Regions from separate parts of the Mesorhizobium sp. B2-3-10 genome, predicted to be linked through region 2. Evidence: predicted binding sites of a transcription regulator. Region 2 holds the regulator's gene; each other region holds the start of a gene.

The links. Region 2 encodes LexA, which represses DNA repair genes until DNA is damaged. Its sites were predicted from a motif close to TGTTCNNNNTGTGTTCNG; they were not measured.
Region 1: FJ943_RS01690 (YifB family Mg chelatase-like AAA ATPase) is a predicted target of LexA. The motif match lies at 3,180-3,197, and genes of this name have one in related genera.
Region 3: dinB (DNA polymerase IV) is a predicted target of LexA. The motif match lies at 4,507-4,524, and genes of this name have one in related genera.

The regions. Positions count from the first base shown of each region.
Region 1 covers NZ_VFVT01000001.1:331,444-337,350, reverse strand. Annotated here, with positions in the region: gene FJ943_RS01700 (malate synthase G) at 1-1,051, shown strand, start outside; gene FJ943_RS01695 (hypothetical protein) at 1,255-1,533, shown strand; gene FJ943_RS01690 (YifB family Mg chelatase-like AAA ATPase) at 1,559-3,091, opposite strand; gene FJ943_RS30115 (hypothetical protein) at 3,204-3,335, shown strand; gene gshB (glutathione synthase) at 3,450-4,391, opposite strand; gene FJ943_RS01675 (glycosyltransferase family 2 protein) at 4,611-5,897, shown strand; gene FJ943_RS01670 (GtrA family protein) at 5,894-5,907, shown strand, end outside.
Region 2 covers NZ_VFVT01000014.1:38,955-44,861, forward strand. Annotated here, with positions in the region: gene gltX (glutamate--tRNA ligase) at 1-247, opposite strand, end outside; gene FJ943_RS28820 (ComEC/Rec2 family competence protein) at 351-2,804, shown strand; gene lexA (transcriptional repressor LexA) at 2,798-3,541, opposite strand; gene FJ943_RS28830 (GntR family transcriptional regulator) at 3,952-4,725, opposite strand; gene FJ943_RS28835 (ABC transporter substrate-binding protein) at 4,875-5,861, shown strand.
Region 3 covers NZ_VFVT01000008.1:227,542-233,448, reverse strand. Annotated here, with positions in the region: gene FJ943_RS23525 (dihydrofolate reductase family protein) at 1-315, opposite strand, end outside; gene FJ943_RS23520 (alpha/beta hydrolase) at 318-1,256, opposite strand; gene FJ943_RS23515 (SDR family oxidoreductase) at 1,361-2,242, opposite strand; gene FJ943_RS23510 (dihydrofolate reductase family protein) at 2,366-2,953, opposite strand; gene FJ943_RS23505 (NmrA family NAD(P)-binding protein) at 2,991-3,869, opposite strand; gene FJ943_RS23500 (helix-turn-helix domain-containing protein) at 3,980-4,396, shown strand; gene dinB (DNA polymerase IV) at 4,557-5,804, shown strand; gene FJ943_RS23490 (alpha/beta fold hydrolase) at 5,859-5,907, opposite strand, start outside.

The DNA of each region.
Region 1 (5,907 bases), on a different contig from region 2:
CGATGTCGGGCCGAAGGGACGGCGGATGAACTCTCGCGCCGGCTCGATGTATGTCGTGAAACCCAAGATGCATGGCCCGGAGGAAGTCGCCTTCGCCGTCGAGATGTTCGATCGTGTCGAAGCCCTGCTCGGCATGGCCCGGAACACCATCAAGATGGGCATCATGGACGAGGAGCGGCGCACCACAATCAACCTCAAGGAAGCGATCCGCGCCGCGAGGGAGCGCGTGGTGTTCATCAACACCGGCTTCCTCGACCGCACCGGCGACGAGATCCACACCTCGATGGAAGCCGGCCCGATGATCCGCAAGGGTGACATGAAGCAGGCCGCCTGGATTTCCGCCTATGAGGCCTGGAACGTCGACACGGGCTTGGAATGCGGGCTCGCCGGCCACGCCCAGATCGGCAAGGGCATGTGGGCGATGCCCGACTTGATGGCCGCGATGCTGGCCGAGAAGATCGCCCACCCCAAGGCCGGCGCCAACACCGCCTGGGTGCCGTCGCCAACGGCGGCGACGCTGCACGCCACGCACTATCACAAGGTCGATGTCCATGCGGTCCAGGCGGCGCTGAAGAGCCGGCCCAAGGCCAAGCTCGACGACATATTGTCGGTGCCGGTGGCCGTGCGGCCGAACTGGACGCCCGACGAGATCCAGCGCGAACTCGACAACAATGCCCAAGGCATTCTGGGCTATGTCGTGCGCTGGATCGACCAGGGCGTCGGCTGCTCCAAGGTTCCCGACATCAACGATGTCGGCCTGATGGAAGACCGCGCCACGCTGCGCATCTCCTCGCAGCACATTGCCAACTGGCTGCGCCACAAGGTCTGCTCGGAAATCCAGGTGATGGATTCCTTGCGGCGCATGGCGGCAATTGTCGATCTGCAAAATGTCGGCGACCCGCTCTACCAGCCGATGGCCGCCGACTTCGACGCTTCCATCGCCTTCCAGGCCGCCTGCGACCTGGTGTTCAAGGGAACAAGCCAGCCCAACGGCTACACCGAGCCTGTGCTGCACAAGCGGCGGCTGGAGTTGAAGGCCCATCAAGGATAAGGGCGATGTCGCGCTGAAAGGGCTTGGAGCGACTGGATGTCGTCGGTCCGCGTAGTCGGCGATCGGCTGGACGATCGAGCGGCAAAGACGGCGGCGTCAGCCCCAGCGGCAATGTCGTGCCGAAGGCGGCAGGCTCTTATGGCTGGATACGGTTCCTTTGCTTTTTTCGGTTAGTGCTGGCTGGAAGGCTCCGGAGCATTGGCATGGCCAACACGATGGCGATCGAAAAGAAACTGTTGAATTCCGTCCATGACCGGGCGGTTTTCCAGCGCCGTGTGCGCATCCTGTCCGACCGGCTGGCCGACGAACTGGGCCCGGCCGGCACCGTTCTTGATCTTGGCTGCGGCGACGGCTCCATCGCCAAGGCGATCATGGAAAAAAGCATCACACCCCGCACCTGGCGTGAGAAGCTGTCGCTCTATCCGTTCCCGGCCAGCGTGTTTTTCGACCGTCGCCTGCATTTCATCGGGACTTTGCGATAGGTAACCGGAGCTGCGCGACACGCGGCTACGCCGCCTGCGCCATGCGCTCCGAACTCATGCGATAGGAAATCGCTTCGGCCAGATGGATGCGGCCGACACATTCGCTGGCGTCGAGGTCGGCGAGCGTGCGCGCCACTTTGAGCACCCGGTGGTAGGCCCGCGCCGAAAAGGCGAGTTTTTCGCTGGTATCCTTGAGCAGCGACAGGCCTGCGGCGTCGGGCATGGCGATCGTCTCGATGACGGCTGGAGAACAATGCGCGTTGGTGGTGGCGCTGTTGACGCCGAGCCGCTCGAAACGCTCGCGCTGGATGGTGCGGGCACGCGCCACGCGCAACGCCACGTCGGCGCTCTTTTCCGCTCGATCCGGCCGGATCAGGTCGCTGGCCGAGACCGCCGGCACTTCGATCCTGAGATCGATGCGGTCGAGCAGCGGACCTGAAATGCGCGCCTGGTAATCGGTGCGGCAACGATCGCCGCGCAGGCAGCGATAACCCGGTTCGCCGGCCATGCCGCAGCGGCACGGGTTCATCGCCGCCACCAGCTGGATGCGAGCCGGATAGGTGACGCGATGGTTGGCCCGTGCGATCATGCAGTCGCCGGTTTCAAGCGGCTGGCGCAGCGCATCGAGCGTCTGCGGCGTGAATTCGGGGAACTCGTCGAGGAACAGCACGCCGTGATGGGCGAGCGAGACTTCGCCTGGCCGCGCGCGCAGGCCGCCGCCCACCATCGCCGCCATCGAGGCCGAATGGTGCGGGGCGCGGAATGGCCGCCGGTCGGTCAGCTTGCCTTCGCCGAGCTCGCCGGCCACCGAGGCGATCATCGAGACTTCGAGCAGTTCCTTCGGCGCCAGTGGCGGCAGGATCGACGGCAGGCGCTGCGCCAGCATCGATTTGCCTGAGCCTGGCGGACCGATCATGAGCAGATTGTGTCCGCCGGCGGCCGCCACTTCCAGCGCCCGCTTCGCCGTCTCCTGGCCCTTGATGTCGGCAAGGTCGGGCAGGTCGCGCGCCGCCGCGCGGATGCCGGCCTCCGGGCGCGACAGCACCTGTGTGCCGCGGAAATGATTGGCGATCGCAATCAGGCTGCGGGGCGCGAGAATGTCGAATTCCCGCCCTGCCCAGGCCGCTTCCGGCCCGCAAGCGAAGGGACAGATCAGCCCTTTGCCTTCGGCATTGGCGCCGATCGCCGCCGGCAAGGCACCGGCAACGGCGGTGATCGTACCGTCGAGCGACAGCTCGCCCAGCACGACATAGCCAGCCAGCATGTCGCCCGGAATGGCGCCAAGGGCTGCCATCAAGCCAAGCGCGATCGGCAGATCGTAGTGGCTGCCTTCCTTCGGCAGATCGGCGGGCGCCAGGTTGACGGTCACCTTCTTCGACGGCATCGACAGGCCCGACGCATGCAAGGCCGCCTGCACCCGCTCGCGGCTTTCCGCCACCGCTTTGTCTGGCAGGCCGACGATATGCATGTTGACCTTGCCGGGCGCGATCATCACCTGCACGTCGACCGGCACTGCCTCGATGCCCTGGAAAGCAACCGTACGAACCCGCGCCACCATTGTCTGCCCCCGCTGCCGGCTCGCCCTTGCCCCTTAACGGGCCGCGAGCGACGTCAACGCAAGACAACCACAGATTTCAGCCCAGGGCAAGAACATTACAGGAACAAGTGAGGTGAGCGCATGGAGCGGCTACTGGCCGGTGCATTCCGAAAGCCGCCGCAACACGCCTAAGATCAAGCTGTTCCGGGATTGGGTCCTGGCCCAGACGGCTGACCTCAGGGAGCGCGAACAGCGCCGGCTTTGAGGCGCCACCCTTGATCAAATCGGGAACATTGGCGCAACCGGCAGCCGCACAGGTTGCGCGCCGGTTGTACCCGGCTGCAAAAGCGGAACATGGTTAACACAAACTGAAAACAAATTATGTCCGCTTCCCCTCCACCGCGTCCCAGAACAGGCTGGCGATGTCGGCGCCGCCGAAGCGCTTGACCTCGCGCACGCCGGTCGGCGAGGTGACGTTGATCTCGGTCATGTAGTCGCCGATGACGTCGATGCCGACCAGGATGAAGCCGCGCTCTTTCAGCGACGGCCCGATGCGGGCACAGATCTCGCGCTCGCGTGTCGTCAACTCGGTCTTCTCGGCGCGGCCGCCGACATGCATGTTGGAGCGGGAGTCGTGCTCGGCCGGCACCCGGTTGATGGCGCCGACCGGCTCGCCGTCGATCAGAATGATGCGTTTGTCGCCCTTGCGTACATCCTTCAGGTAACGCTGCACGATATAGGGCTCGCGAAACATCTGGCCGAACATTTCGAGCAGCGAGGCGAGATTGCGGTCGGCTTCCAGCATGTGGAAGATGCCGGCGCCGCCATTGCCGTAGAGCGGCTTGACGATGATGTCGCCGAATTCCTTGCGGAAGGCGGCGACTTCGAGCGGATCCTTGGTGATCAGCGTGTCCGGCATCAGGTCCGGGAACTCGGTGACGAAAATCTTTTCCGGGCTGTTGCGCACCCAGGCCGGGTCGTTGACGACCAGCGTCTTTGGATGGATGCGCTCGAGGATGTGGGTCGTGGTGATGTAGTTCATGTCGAAGGGCGGGTCCTGGCGCAGCAGGACGACGTCCATTTCGGACAAGTCGGTGCGCACCTTTTCGCCCAGCGAATAGTGGCTGCCCTTTTCGTCGCGCACCGTCATCTCCTCGACGCGGGCAAACACCTTGCCATCGCGCATCGACAGCCGGTCGGGCGTGTAGTGGAACAGCTGGTGACCGCGCCGCTGCGCCTCCAGCGACAGGGCGAACGAGGTGTCGCCGGCGATCGACACGGTGGAGACATGGTCCATCTGGACGGCGATTTTCAACTTCATGGCAGGTCCCCAGCATAGTCGACGCAAGCGATATAGGCGTCGCGGCGCGTTCTGCCAATCGCGACGTTTTGAACATTGGGATCAGCAAGGCGCGTCTGCCGGTTGCAGACATGGCGAGGACTGACATCATCGCTTTCTTAAGCCTTGCCGTGCGACGGTAGGCTCCGAATGCAGCCGGCCGACCTGACGCCGCGCCGGGCACCCGATGGAACGACGATCATGAACGCGCTCACTGCCGTCCGCGCAGCCTCGACCCAGCAGCTCGAACTCACCATCCTGATGCCATGCCTCAACGAGGCCGAGACGCTCGCCGTCTGCATCGGCAAGGCCAAGGCCTTTCTCGACCAATCCGGCATAGCGGGCGAGGTGCTGATCGCAGACAATGGCAGCACCGACGGCTCGCGGGAGATCGCAGCGCAAGGCGGTGCTCGTGTCGTCCCGGTCGCGCAGAAGGGCTATGGCGCGGCGCTTCTGGGCGGCATCGCCGCCGCCAGGGGCCGCTTCATCATCATGGGCGATGCCGATGACAGCTATGATTTCGGTGCACTGGAGGCATTCGTGGCGCGGCTGCGCGGCGGCGCCGACCTGGTCATGGGCAACCGCTTCCGCGGCGGCATAGAGGCTGGTGCCATGCCGGCTCTGCATCGCTATCTCGGCAATCCGGTGCTGAGCTTCGTCGGCCGCCTGTTCTTCCGCATCAAGACCGGCGACTTCCACTGCGGCCTGCGCGGCTTCAACGCCGACAGCATCAGGAAGCTCGATCTGCAGACCACCGGGATGGAATTCGCCAGCGAAATGGTGGTGCGCAGCGCGCTTGCCGGCCTGCGCATCGAGGAAGTGCCGACCACGCTCAAGCCCGACGGCCGCAGCCGGCCGCCGCATCTCAGGACCTGGCGCGACGGCTGGCGGCACCTCAAATTCCTGCTGGTCTACAATCCGCGCTGGATGTTCTTCATTCCAGGGGCGGTGCTTTCCGGCCTCGGCACGCTGTTCGCTGCGCTGCTGGTGTTCGGCCCCTTGCGGGTGGTCGACAATCTTTCGCTCGATCTCAACACCTTCGTCGCCGCCTGTTTCATGATCGTCACCGGCATCCAGCTCATCACCTTCGGTGCCATTTCGCGATACTATGCCGAAATTACCGGCATCCTGCCGCCAAGCCGCGGATCGGACTGGCTGACCAGGACCATCAGCACCGACCGTCTCGCCGCCAATGCCGGCATCTGCTTTGCCGCCGGCTTCCTGTTCTTCGGTTATGCCGTGGCCCGCTGGGCCCATCTCGGCTTCGGTCCACTGACCGATTCCGAAATTCCGCGCATCGTCGTGCTGGGCCTGAGCCTGATCGTCATTTCGTTCCAGGTCTTCTTTTCGGCATTCCTGCTCGGTGTCCTGGAGATACCGGTCAAGCCGCTGAAGGCTGGTCGCATCGGCCAATCTCCTAAATTACCGGCCGGTGATTTACCGCCGAATGAATTGCCGGCTGACAAACTGCCGGCACACGACGTATGAGCGAAGCCTT
Region 2 (5,907 bases):
GCGGCGCGCGCTCGAATTGAGAGACCGCGTCACCATCCCACGAAAGGCCAAGCCAGGTCAGGCCATCGAGAATGGCCGATGTGGCCGCATCGGTCGAACGCTCGCGATCGGTGTCCTCAATGCGCAGCAGCATCGTGCCGCCGGTATGCTTTGCATAGAGCCAGTTGAAGAGCGCCGTGCGCGCGCCGCCGATGTGCAGATAGCCGGTCGGCGAGGGGGCAAAACGGGTGATGACCTTGTCGGGCATGGAACTCTCGGAAAACGTCTGAAGCTGGGTGCGCAGCGTGCGGACTTTCGCGCGTTGCGCGTTCATGTAGCATAGGACGTCGAGGGTGCAAGGGGCAGACCCGATGACTGGACGAGGCCGGGGCTCGGATCGGGGCGAGGATGCCGCTATCGGCGTCAGCGAGCGATCCCTGTTTGCGGCGCCTGCGACGATCCCACTGCCATCTCCGCTCGTGGCTGCACCCGAAACCAGGTCGCTGCAGGCAGGTGGGCAGGCGCCGGCGCCGGCTCCTGCCGCGGGCAGGATCGCGCGCGTGCGCCGGCAAGTCGGCCTGGTATCCTTGCCTCGCGTGCGCCATGGCGTGGCCCGGGCGACGGAGCTCGAACTCGACCGGGGCATCGCGTTCCTGCTGGTGCCGGTCTGTCTGGCCGTTGGGGCGATCGCCTATTTCTCGCTGGCATCCGAGCCCGACTTTGCAAAACCCGTCGCGGTCGTGGTGCTGATGGCGGTCTGTGCCTTCGTCTCGCGCTCCTGGTCGAAAACCCATCTGTGTTTCATGGCAGTGCTGTTGTGCGCGCTGGGCCTGCTCGCGGCGAAGGTCGAAACATGGCGAGCCGGAACCCGGATGCTGGGTTCGGAAATCTCCACGCAACTGACCGGCCGCGTGGTCTCGCTCGAAGAGATGGAGAGCGGCCGCATCCGGCTGACCATGGACGTGATTTCGACCGCCCGGCCGAAACTGCGCTATGCACCGGAAAGGGTCCGGCTTTCCGCACGCAAGATACCGCCGGGAATGACCGCCGGCTCGCTCATCACAGGCTACGCCAAACTGTTGCCGCCGACCGGCCCGGTGCGGCCGGACAGCTACGACTTCTCTTTCGACAGCTATTTCGCCGGCATCGGCGGCAGCGGCTTCTTTCTCGGCAATCCGACGGTTGTTTCCGCCGACGACGGTGAGATGCCGCTATCGGCTCGCCTTTTTTCAGGCATCGAAAATGCCCGCGAAGCCATCGCCGACCACATCAGGGGCAGCGTCGGCGGCGCTGAAGGCGAGATCGCGGCGGCGCTGATCGTCGGCGTGCGCGCCGGCATACCCGATGAAATCAATGAAGCGATGCGGCGTACCGGCATCTATCACATCATCTCTATTTCGGGACTGCATATGGCGCTTGTGGCCGGCACCATCATGGGTCTGCTGCGTGGTGCCTTCGCGCTGTTTCCAGACTTTTCCGCGCGCCGGCCGGTGAAGAAATACGCGGCCGCCGCCGCACTGTTCTCGATCGCCGCCTATCTCATCATTTCCGGTGTCGTCGTTGCCGCCGAACGCAGCTTCATCATGCTGGCGGTGATGCTGATTGCCGTCTTCTTCGATCGCGCTGCCCTGACCATGCGCAATCTGGCGATCTCGGCGATCGCCGTCATTCTGGTCTCGCCTCACGAGGTTGTCGGCCCGAGCTTTCAGATGTCGTTCGCCGCGACCGCGGCCCTGGTTGGCGCTTATGCCGGCTGGGCCGATCACCATGCAGGAAAGACGCGGCCACCGCCGCCAAAGCGTTCCCTGGCGGGATTCCTGACGCGAAAATTCCTGCTGGCGACAGGAGGATTGGCCATGACGTCCATTATCGCCGGCAGCGCCACGGCACTGTTTGCCATCTGGCATTTCCAGCGGGTATCGCCGCTCAGCCTGTTCGCCAATCTGGCCGTGATGCCGATCGTGTCGGTCGTGATGTTCCTGGCCGTCGCCAGCGCCCTGCTGATGCCATTCGGACTGGATTGGCCGGCTCTCTACCTTATGGGCAAGGGCCTGACAGCAATGATCGCCGTGTCGGCGTGGATATCGGAGCGCTCTCCGGTCGATGGAGTCGGGCTGATTTCGCAGCAATCCGTGCTGCTGGTCACCGTCGCGCTGGTAATCGCGACGATGGCGACGACATGGCTGCGGCTCGCGGCGCTGCCATTCGCGCTCGCCGGCCTGTTGACTGTGTCGCACACGCGCGCGCCCGATGTGCTGATCTCCGAAGATGCGCGGCTGGTCGCGCTGCCGATCGGCAATGGCGAACTGGCCGTCAACCGGGAACGTCCCAACGAATTCGCAACCGACAACTGGAAGCGCGCCCTGATCTCCGAAAGAATCGTCAAACCGGAAATGTTCGACACGACAGACGGGCAATTCGATGTTGCCAGTCCCACCGACCTGCCGCCGGGATCGCCCTTCTACTGCCGCGAAGGCCTGTGCCTTGCCAGGCACCCTTCCGGCGCGATCATTGCCTATGTCGAAGACCGCAAGACCACCTGGAAAGCCTGCGCTTTCGCCGACCTGATCATCGTCAACGACGCGACCGCCTATGACGCCTGCCACAATCCACTGGTTCTCGTCGTCACCAAACGGCAGCTCGCCCGCAAGGGAAGCGCTGCCGTCTTCTTCAATTCCCAGTCGGCCACGACCCGGGCCGCGATCGCATTCGCCGTTGACGGACCATACCGACCCTGGCACGAACAGCGAAAATTCTCTCGCGAGGCGAGGGGGCTGCCGCCGTACAAAAAAACCGACAAGCCCGATGGCAAGCCGGCTCAGTAGCGCCTGATCAACCCGACCAGCTTGCCTTGTACCTTGACCCTGTCCGGCCCGAAAATGCGTGTTTCGTAGGCTGGATTGGCGGCCTCGAGCGCGATCGAAGCGCCTTTGCGGCGGAACCGCTTCAGCGTCGCTTCCTCTTCGTCGACCAGTGCCACGATAATTTCGCCCGGGCTTGCCGTGTTGGCATTGCGGATAATGACCGTGTCTCCATCGAAGATACCGGCCTCGATCATCGAGTCGCCCTTGACCTCCAGCGCATAGTGCTCGCCGCCCATGATCATGTCCGGCGGCACCGAGATAGAATGCGTCTGATGCTGGATGGCATCGATCGGCACACCGGCGGCGATACGGCCCATGACCGGGATGGACACGGCTGAAACCGCATCGTCGTCGTTGCCGGCCGCGGGCAGGCGCGAAGGCGCAGCGGCCGGCCTGATCTGGCGTCCGGCGCTGCCTTGGCCAAGGCTGCCTTGGATGATGCTTGGCGAGAACTTCTTTGCCGCATTGAGGCCCGGCGCGATCGAGTCCGGCAGCCGCAGCACTTCCAGCGCGCGTGCCCGATTGGGTAGCCGGCGAATGAAGCCGCGCTCCTCCAGCGCCGTGATCAGGCGATGGATCCCCGACTTGGAGGCAAGATCGAGTGCTTCCTTCATCTCGTCGAAGGAAGGCGGTATCCCGCTTTCCTTGAGCCGTTCGTGGATGAACATCAGCAGTTCATGTTGCTTGCGTGTCAGCATGGCGGCCCCCAAGACATTGAACGAAAGGTTGAACCAGAATCGAAAAAACAAACCCAGAACAAACACTATCTGTTCCAGTTGTGTTCTGCAACCGTTTAAAGTTTAATGAATTTGTTAAGGGGTTGGAAGTTTTTTGCCCGCGACGGCGGGCAGCAACCAGCCCTTTCCGCCATCGGCAGGCGCATTGAAATCGTTTTGGTTAATGGCCTGTGGCCCATCCGCCGACGAGGCTTTGGCATCAGTTAGTTGGAAGGCTTCTCCTCGGGGGGACGTATAACTCGCGGAGCCATTATTCGCGGAACGAAACGAAACCAAAATGCCAACGATTGGTAGCTTCGGGCGGCCATGGATCCGGGCGTTCGGCGCACTCCGGCCAGCGCGTTCGAATAGGCGTCGCGGAAGCGCTGAAGTTATCCCGAACCCGCCTTCAAGCTGCCGGCGCGAGCGGCGTATCTGGTGGCGCCGCTGTCTTCGCTGTGGACATAGACGTGCAGTGTGTAGCCGATATGCGCCGTCATCAGCGCCTTGGCCCGCTCGATGTCACGGTCGAGCGCCGCTTCCATGATCGCGGTATGGTGTTCGATCGCAATCGCTTCGCGCAGCGCTTCGATTGCCTCTTCATAGCCATCCTTGAGGCCGGCCGCGGCCCGCAGTGTCGGCGCCAGACCAAGAAAGCGATGATGCCGGCGCAGCTGATCCGAGATCGTCGAGCGGAACCGCAACAGCCAGTCGCATGTGGCGGCGCTCAGCAGCGCCGCATGGAAAGCCTCGTGGTTCTCGTCCCATCTGTCGACGGCCGCGTCCGAGGGATCGTCGACCGCCGTCTTGCAACGCGAGAGCCGGTAGTGGGCGGTGACCACGGCATCCTCCCACTCCCTGCCGCCTTTCTCCATCGATTCGAGGAACAGGGGTATCTCGACCACCATCCTGGCGCGTGCCAGATCCTCCAGCTCGGCCCGCGACACCGGAGCCACGGCAAAACCACGATTGCTGATCGCGGTGACCAGGCGTTCGGCCTCGAGCCGCGACAGGGCTTCGCGCAACGGTGTCCAGCCGACGCCATAGGTGCCGCGCAGCGCACTCAGTTTGAGCGGGGCGCCGGGCATGAGGCGCGTGGTCAGGATGTCGCGCCGCAACAGCTGATAGGCGGCTTCCGTTTTTGTGGAACTCGTTTCATCCCGCATGGTGATCAATCCGTCGTCTGGCGAAAGTATATATGATATTGGGTCGCAGCGACAATTATATATAATGTTTGACACAGACCGGCGGACTCACCATGATCGCCGTAGCCGCCGCGTTTCCAAGCGGCCCTGATCAAATCTGGGAGGAAATGATGTTGAAGTCGAAATCCGCTTGGTTGTCGGGTTTGGCCCTGGCAGGCGCATTGATGGTCAGCGCCGGCAGTGCCGCGGCCGATCAGATCCGTATCGGCATTGCCAATTTCGGCGAGCATCCGCAATTGAACGCCGCCATAGCCGGCTTCAAGAAGGCGCTGACGGATAATGGCTTCGTCGAGGGCAAGGATGTCGTCTACACGGAGAGCCACACCAATTTCGATGCATCGCTGGTGCCGCAGATGATCGCCAAGCTGCAGGCCGAGCAGCCCAAGCTGATCTACACCATCACCACGCCGGTCTCGCAGATCGCCAAGAAAGCGCTCGCCGGTTCCGGCATTCCGATCGTTTTTGCCGCGGTCACCGATCCGGTGGCGGCCAAGCTGGTGCCGTCGTGGGACGCCGGAGACGAAGGCATGACGGGCGCCAGCGATCTGCAGGACGTCGCCGCGGTGATGGCCTTCACCAAGAAGCTGCTGCCGAACGCCAAGCGCTTCGGCGTGCCTTACAATCCCGGTGAGGCCAATGACGTTGCCTTGGTCGAAAAGATCAAGGCGGCGGCACCGGCCGCCGGTTTCGAGGTGGTGGAGGTCGGCATCGACAACGTCAATGACATCCAGCAACGTATCGCTTCGCTCGCCGGCAAGGCCGACGTGATCTACGGCCCGGCCTCGAACCTGATCCAGCCGGCGATCGCCGCTGTCTCCGCGGCCGCCCGCCAGGCCGGTATCCCGGTCGTCAACTCCGATGACAGCGCGGTCCGCAACGGCACCGTGCCGGCGAGCTTCGCGGTCAATTACACCCAGGTCGGCGTCAACGCCGGCAACATCGCCGCCGAGATCCTCAAGGGCAAGGATCCCAAGACGATCGCGCCGTCGCGCCCGGCCTACAAGGACCACATGGCAACGATCTCGCGCAAGGCGATGGCCGCGTTCGGCATCGAGATACCGGCTTCAATGGCCGATTGCGGCTGCATCGTCGACTAACATCGGAACTGCCGGGGTGACGGCGTCGGCGCCGTCATCCCGAGGT
Region 3 (5,907 bases), on a different contig from region 2:
GCGTTTCAGCGCCGCGAGCGCCTCGGCGACGTCGCCCTCGATCAGCGCGGCATTCCACGACACCGTCTTCAGCGTCGTCGAGGCGACCAGCTTCTTCAGGCCGTTGATGCGGTCCATGTACGGACCCTTGGCCCCGGGCCAGCGCGCGAAGAACATCTCGTAGGTGGCGCGGCCAAGCAGGAAGAACTCGACGTTCGAAAGCGCCTGCAAGGCATGGTCCACATTCTCTCCGACGAAGAATGGCGAGGCCCACGTCATCGGCGCCTCGATGACGCCATCCAGCGAGACGAAACTCGACACGATCAGCCGCCGCATGCTCACGCGGCCTTTTCGCTGGTCTTCTCACCGGCGGCCGGCAGCCCCAGTCTCGGCCGCACCCAGGCGGCGAAGCGGGCAATGGCGTCATCGGCCTCCGGCGCCCGCCCTGCCATCATCTGGAAGGAGTGGAGCATGCCGTCAAAGACGTCGAGCCGCGTCTCGACCCCCGCCTGCCTCGCCCGCTCGGCGAACATGCGGCTTTCGTCGACCAGCGTCTCGTCGGCGCCGGCCTGCAGGAAGACGGGCGGAAAGCCGGAGAGGTCGGCGTAGAGCGGGCTGACTTCGGGATCGCGCCGATCGGCATCTCCGATGAAGTTGGCCGCCAGCCAGTCGACGGCTTCCCTCGCGAAAGCCGGGTCCTTGTCGCGGTTGGTCTCGTAGCTGGCGCCGGTCAATGCCATGTCGAACCAGCCGGAGATGATCAGCGTGGCGACCGGCAGTGGCCGCCTTTGCGCGCGCAGCCGCTGCAGGACGCCATAGGTCGGCACCGCGCCGCAGGAGTCGCCGGCGATCACGATCCGCTTGGGGTCGAAGCCTTGGTCGACGAGCCAGTCCCAGGCCGATGTCGCGGCCTCGAGCTGGGCCGGATGCTTCGCTTGGTGCGCCAGCGGATAGTCGTAGAGCAGCGCCCGGCAGCCGATGGCCTTGGCGAGATGACCGACCAGCTTGCGGTGCGTGTAGATCGAGCCGCCGATGAAGCCGCCGCCATGCGCGTAAAACAGCACCCGCTGCTCGTCGGCGCCTTTCGGCACGACCCACATCGCCGGCACGCCGCCGGCGTCGACGTCGATATAATCGACGCCGCCCGGTTCGCCGGTCAGCGCCGTCCAATTGACGTCGTTGTAGTCGATGACCGCCTGCGGGCTGGTCAACTTGCCCGCATTGGCCGCGAGCGCGGCGTAGTGGTTCCTGTTTGCCTGACTTTGCATGCTCGCCATGAGTGTTTCTCCGTGGTTGCCGATCGCGGTCCGGCGCGACCTTCAGGCAAGAGACGGACGGGCAGGCAAAAAGGATACGTGCCGACCTGCGTTTTTTCGGCGGCCTACGCCCCGCCCCGCAACATCGCCGCGTGGCGTTGGGCGAATTCGACGAACGGCGTTGCGCGCACGCCGAACATCTCGTGGGTGGCCAGATGCACCCGCGATTTCGGCCGCCGCAGCCGCTCGGCCAACTGCTCGTCCAGCGCATCGGCGAAGTCGGCGGGAACGCCGGCGCCCAGCAGGTTGCGCCGCCGCTCTTGCGGGCTGATGTCGACGTAGCGGACCGGCTTGCCGATCGCCTGCGAAATCCGCGCCGCGATGTCGCTCATCGTCAGCGCTTCGGGTCCGGTCATGTCGAGGCTCTCGCCTTCATGGCCGCCATCGCGCAGCAGCCGGACGGCGACCTTGGCGATGTCCTCGACATCGACCGGCGACAGTTCGGTGCCGCCAAGCGCCAGATAGAAGGCGCCCTCGGCGGCGATGGTCGGCGCGTCGCGCAGATAGACCTGCATGAACTGGCTGGGGCGCAGATGCGTCCACGCCATGCCGGCTCCTTCGAGATAGCGCTCGACCTCCTCATGCATGCGCGTGAAGCGGAACTTCGTCGCGTCATAGCCGATGTTGGATTCGGCACCGGAAAACTTCACCACGTGCGCGACGCCGGCCTGCTTGCAGGCGTCGATAAAACGGCACTGCGTCTCGACCATGTCTTGCGCGGCGGTCGAAATCATCAGCACGCGATCGACACCATCGAGAGCCGCGCCAAGCGTCTCCGCCCGGCGCATGTCGCCGTCGACCAGCTCGACGCCGGCAAGTCCGCCGAGCCCTGCCGCGGATGCCCGGTTAAGATCGCGAACCAGCGCCCTCACTTGATGCTTCTGCCGCGCGGACTCGCGCACGATTGCCTTGCCGTTCAGGCCGGTGGCGCCTGTCACCAGGATCATCTGTCTCTCCATTCAGCGTTGATGCGGCCGCCCTTCCGGCGACCCACCTTGAAGACGAAGAGAAGCGGGCAAAGGATTCCGGCCAAACGTCTTTTTACCGGCGTGCGGCCTGCACGCCGGTAATCAGCCCGCTGGCGCGTAGCGGCTGACCACCATGCCGCAGCCATAAGCCTTCGAGCCAAGCAGAAGCAGGTTTCGGAACCCGCCTTGGTCGAAGATGCGGCGGCCGGCGCCCAGCACGGCCGGATTGACGAACAGCTGGAACTCGTCGACCACCCCGGCCGCGATCAGCGCCGACGCAAAGCCGGCCCCGCCGAAGACGGCCATGTCGCCGCCCTCACCCGCCTTCAATGCGTTGACTTCGCGCGGCAGGTCGCCGCTCACCACCGTCGTGCGCTCCCATCGCGAGGTCTCGAGCCTGTCGCTCGGCACCACCTTGCGCGCTTCGACGATACGCTGGGCGAAGGCATAGAACGGATCGGCCGGGTATTTCCGCGCCGCGTTGCCCCAATGGGTGAGGTAACCTTCCTCAGCCATCTTGCGGCTGAGCAGGATGGTGTCGATGCCGGCAAACACCGCGTTGAAATCACGCTTCAGCTCCTCGTCCCAACCGATGTCGTCGCCCCATCCCCAGAGTTGCCAGGGGTGGTTCTCATTGGCACCGACAAAGCCGTCGACCGACATCTGCATCTGAAGGATCAGCTTTTTCATCGGGTTCTCCTCGTTTCCGGATTCCAGGCAGGAAGGATCACGCCGCGCTTTGCGAACGGGCAAAGGCTTGTGCCCAGCTCTCGAAAGTGGTCGGCGTGGCGTTGCGGATTGACGGTGCCTCAAGTGCCCAGCGTTCACCCTTGTTGAAACTCGCCGCCGTTTCGCCGAGCGCATCGGCAAAGCTCGGTGACAGGCCGTTGGCGATCATCCCGGCGCGCGCCTCAGTGAATGGAGCCGCCTTGTAAGTGACCTGCCTCCCCATCGCGCTGCCCAGGATCGCGGTGGCCTGCTCGAAGGTATAATAGCCGCCGCCATGCAATTCGATGATCCGCTCGCTTGGAAAACGCGTGGCGTCCAGCAGCGCGGCGGCGCGCTGGCCGAGATCGCTGGCAGCAATCAAAGGCATCGGCAGATCGCCCCGGAACGGCGTCATGAAGATGCCGGAAGCGGCCTGCTGGACAAAGCCCATGCCCTTGGCGAAGTTCTCCATGAAGAATGAGGCGCGCAAAAACACCAGTTCGTCGAGGCCGAGCGGCGCCAGCCGGTCCTCCATCAAGACGGCGCCGAGCGAAGTTCCCATCCTGAGATGGGCGTTGAGGCCGCTGAGCAGCACGACGCGGCGCACGCCTGACTTCGCGATCGCCGCCGCCAGCCGCGCGCCGACTTCATCTTCGAAGCGATGAAGATCCGGCGCCGTGACGTCGAACGGAATCATTACATAGGCGCTGTCGGCGCCGGAAAAGGCGGAGGCGAGCGCGTCGCTATCGTCAAGCGCGACACCCAGGCTGCGCGCCACGCCGCGCACAATATGCCCCCGCTCGGTCAGGACCTGTGCGACCGTCTTGCCAACCTCGTTGGTGGCCCCGATGACCACGACGGTTCTTGGTGTGCTGATTTTCGCGACGGCCTGGCTCATGACGTCCTCCTGCTGGCCAAGTTGCGATCTAACGATTTACTTTTGGAAGCGTTTGACCGACGGAAAGAACGATGTCAATAGTAAAGTGATTTAAAAATGGAACCATAGAGATGTCAACGCGTGAAAGATCCGGTTGCCCGATCAGCCTGTCGCTGGAACTGCTCGGCGATCGCTGGACGCTGCTCATCATCCGCGACCTGGTCTTCGCCGGCAAAAAGCATTTTCGCGAGTTCCTGCAATCCGATGAAGGCATCTCCTCGCGCACATTGGCTGAGCGGCTGCAGACGCTGCAGGACGAAGGCATCCTCACCCGCAGCGACGACCCTAGCCACGGGCTGAAAGCGATCTACCGGCTGACCGAAGCCGGCATCGATCTCCTGCCGGTGCTGGCCACGCTCGGCGCCTGGGGCAGCAGGCACCGCAAGTCCGACGACAAACTCGCCCGCATCGCCGACGAACTGGCGGCCGGCGGCGAGCCGGCGCTGGAACGGATGAAGGCGGCACTGCGGGCGGAGCATGTTGTCTAGGAAGTGGCGCTGCCTCCTTCCGCCCTGTGGAAAAGGAGGCACTTTACGCGCCTCGGTTACGCCCAAAGGACACCGATGCAGCAAAAACCCAATTGACAACGATCTCTGTTTGTTCACTATATGTTTCTGTCTATCAGCAATCGCGGATGAGCGGAACAGGATGGAAACGACGGCCACCATCCTGCATGCCGATCTCGACGCCTTCTATGCCTCGGTCGAGCAACTGCTCGACCCGTCGCTGCGCGGCAAGCCGATCGCGGTTGGCGGCGGCGTGGTACTCGCCGCCTCTTACGAAGCGCGCGCCTTTGGCGTGCGCGGCGGCATGCCTGGACGCAAGGCGCGCGAGCTTTGCCCGCGATTGATCTTCGTCGGCGGCAATTTCAGCCACTACCAGCAGCTGGGCGACGCGGCGATCAAGGTGCTCGACGATTTCACGCCGGTGGTCGAACGCATCTCCATCGACGAGGCCTTCGCCGATGTCGCCGGCTGCACGCATCTGTTCGGCTCCCCGCGGGAAATCGCGACGGCGATCCGCGGCCGTGTGCGGGCCGAACTCGGCCTGCCGATCTCGATCGGCGTGGCGCGCACCAAGCATCTGGCCAAGATCGCCTCGCAAGTCGCCAAGCCAGACGGGCTGGTGGTGGTCGAGCCCGGCACCGAGCTTGCCTTTCTGCACGATTTGCCGGTCTCGCTGATGTGGGGCGTCGGCCCGGCAACCAGGGCGCGCTTGGCCGAGATCGGCGTCGAGACCATCGGCGAGCTGGCCCGGACCCACAGCGGCGCCCTGACCCGGCTGCTAGGCCCCGCGGCCGGCGAAAAGCTCGCGGCGCTGTCGTGGAACCGCGATCCGCGCAAGCTGCAGACGAAGCGCCGGGCGCACTCGGCCGGCGCGCAATCGGCGCTCGGGCAAAAGCCGGCCGTGGCGCGAGTGATCGTGCCGACACTGCTGCATCTGGCCGATCGCGTCGCCAGCCGGCTGCGCGCCAAGAACCGCCCCGGCCGCACGGTAACCGTGCGCGTGCGCTTTGCCGATCTCAGCGCCGTCACGCGCTCGATCACGCTGGAACAGCCGATCTCGGCGACCGCCATGCTGGCCGAGATCGCAGGGGATTTGGTGCGCGGCGTGCTCGCCGAGCATCCCCGGGAGAAAACGATCTCGCTGCTGGCGATCTCGGTCTCGCACCTGGAGGAGAGCGCCGAACTGCAGCTCGACCTGCCGCTCGGCCTCGCCGACGAGAAGCGCCGCCCGGGCAGCCAAAAAGGCCTCGCGCGCTTCGGCGCCGACCGCGCCATCGACAAGATCCGCCAGCGTTTCGGCAAACAGGCGGTCGGCTACGGTACGGTGGCCCTGGAAGCGGCCCGCTCGGTGCCCGACGCATTCAGGGAACTGGCGGAAAAGGAGCTTTGAGTGGAAAAGGGACTGTCCCCGACGGCGCGCCAACCGACACCATGGCGCGCTTCGCTACTGTCGGGCCGACGCTGCACCGACCCCATAGAGTTGCCCGCCTCCC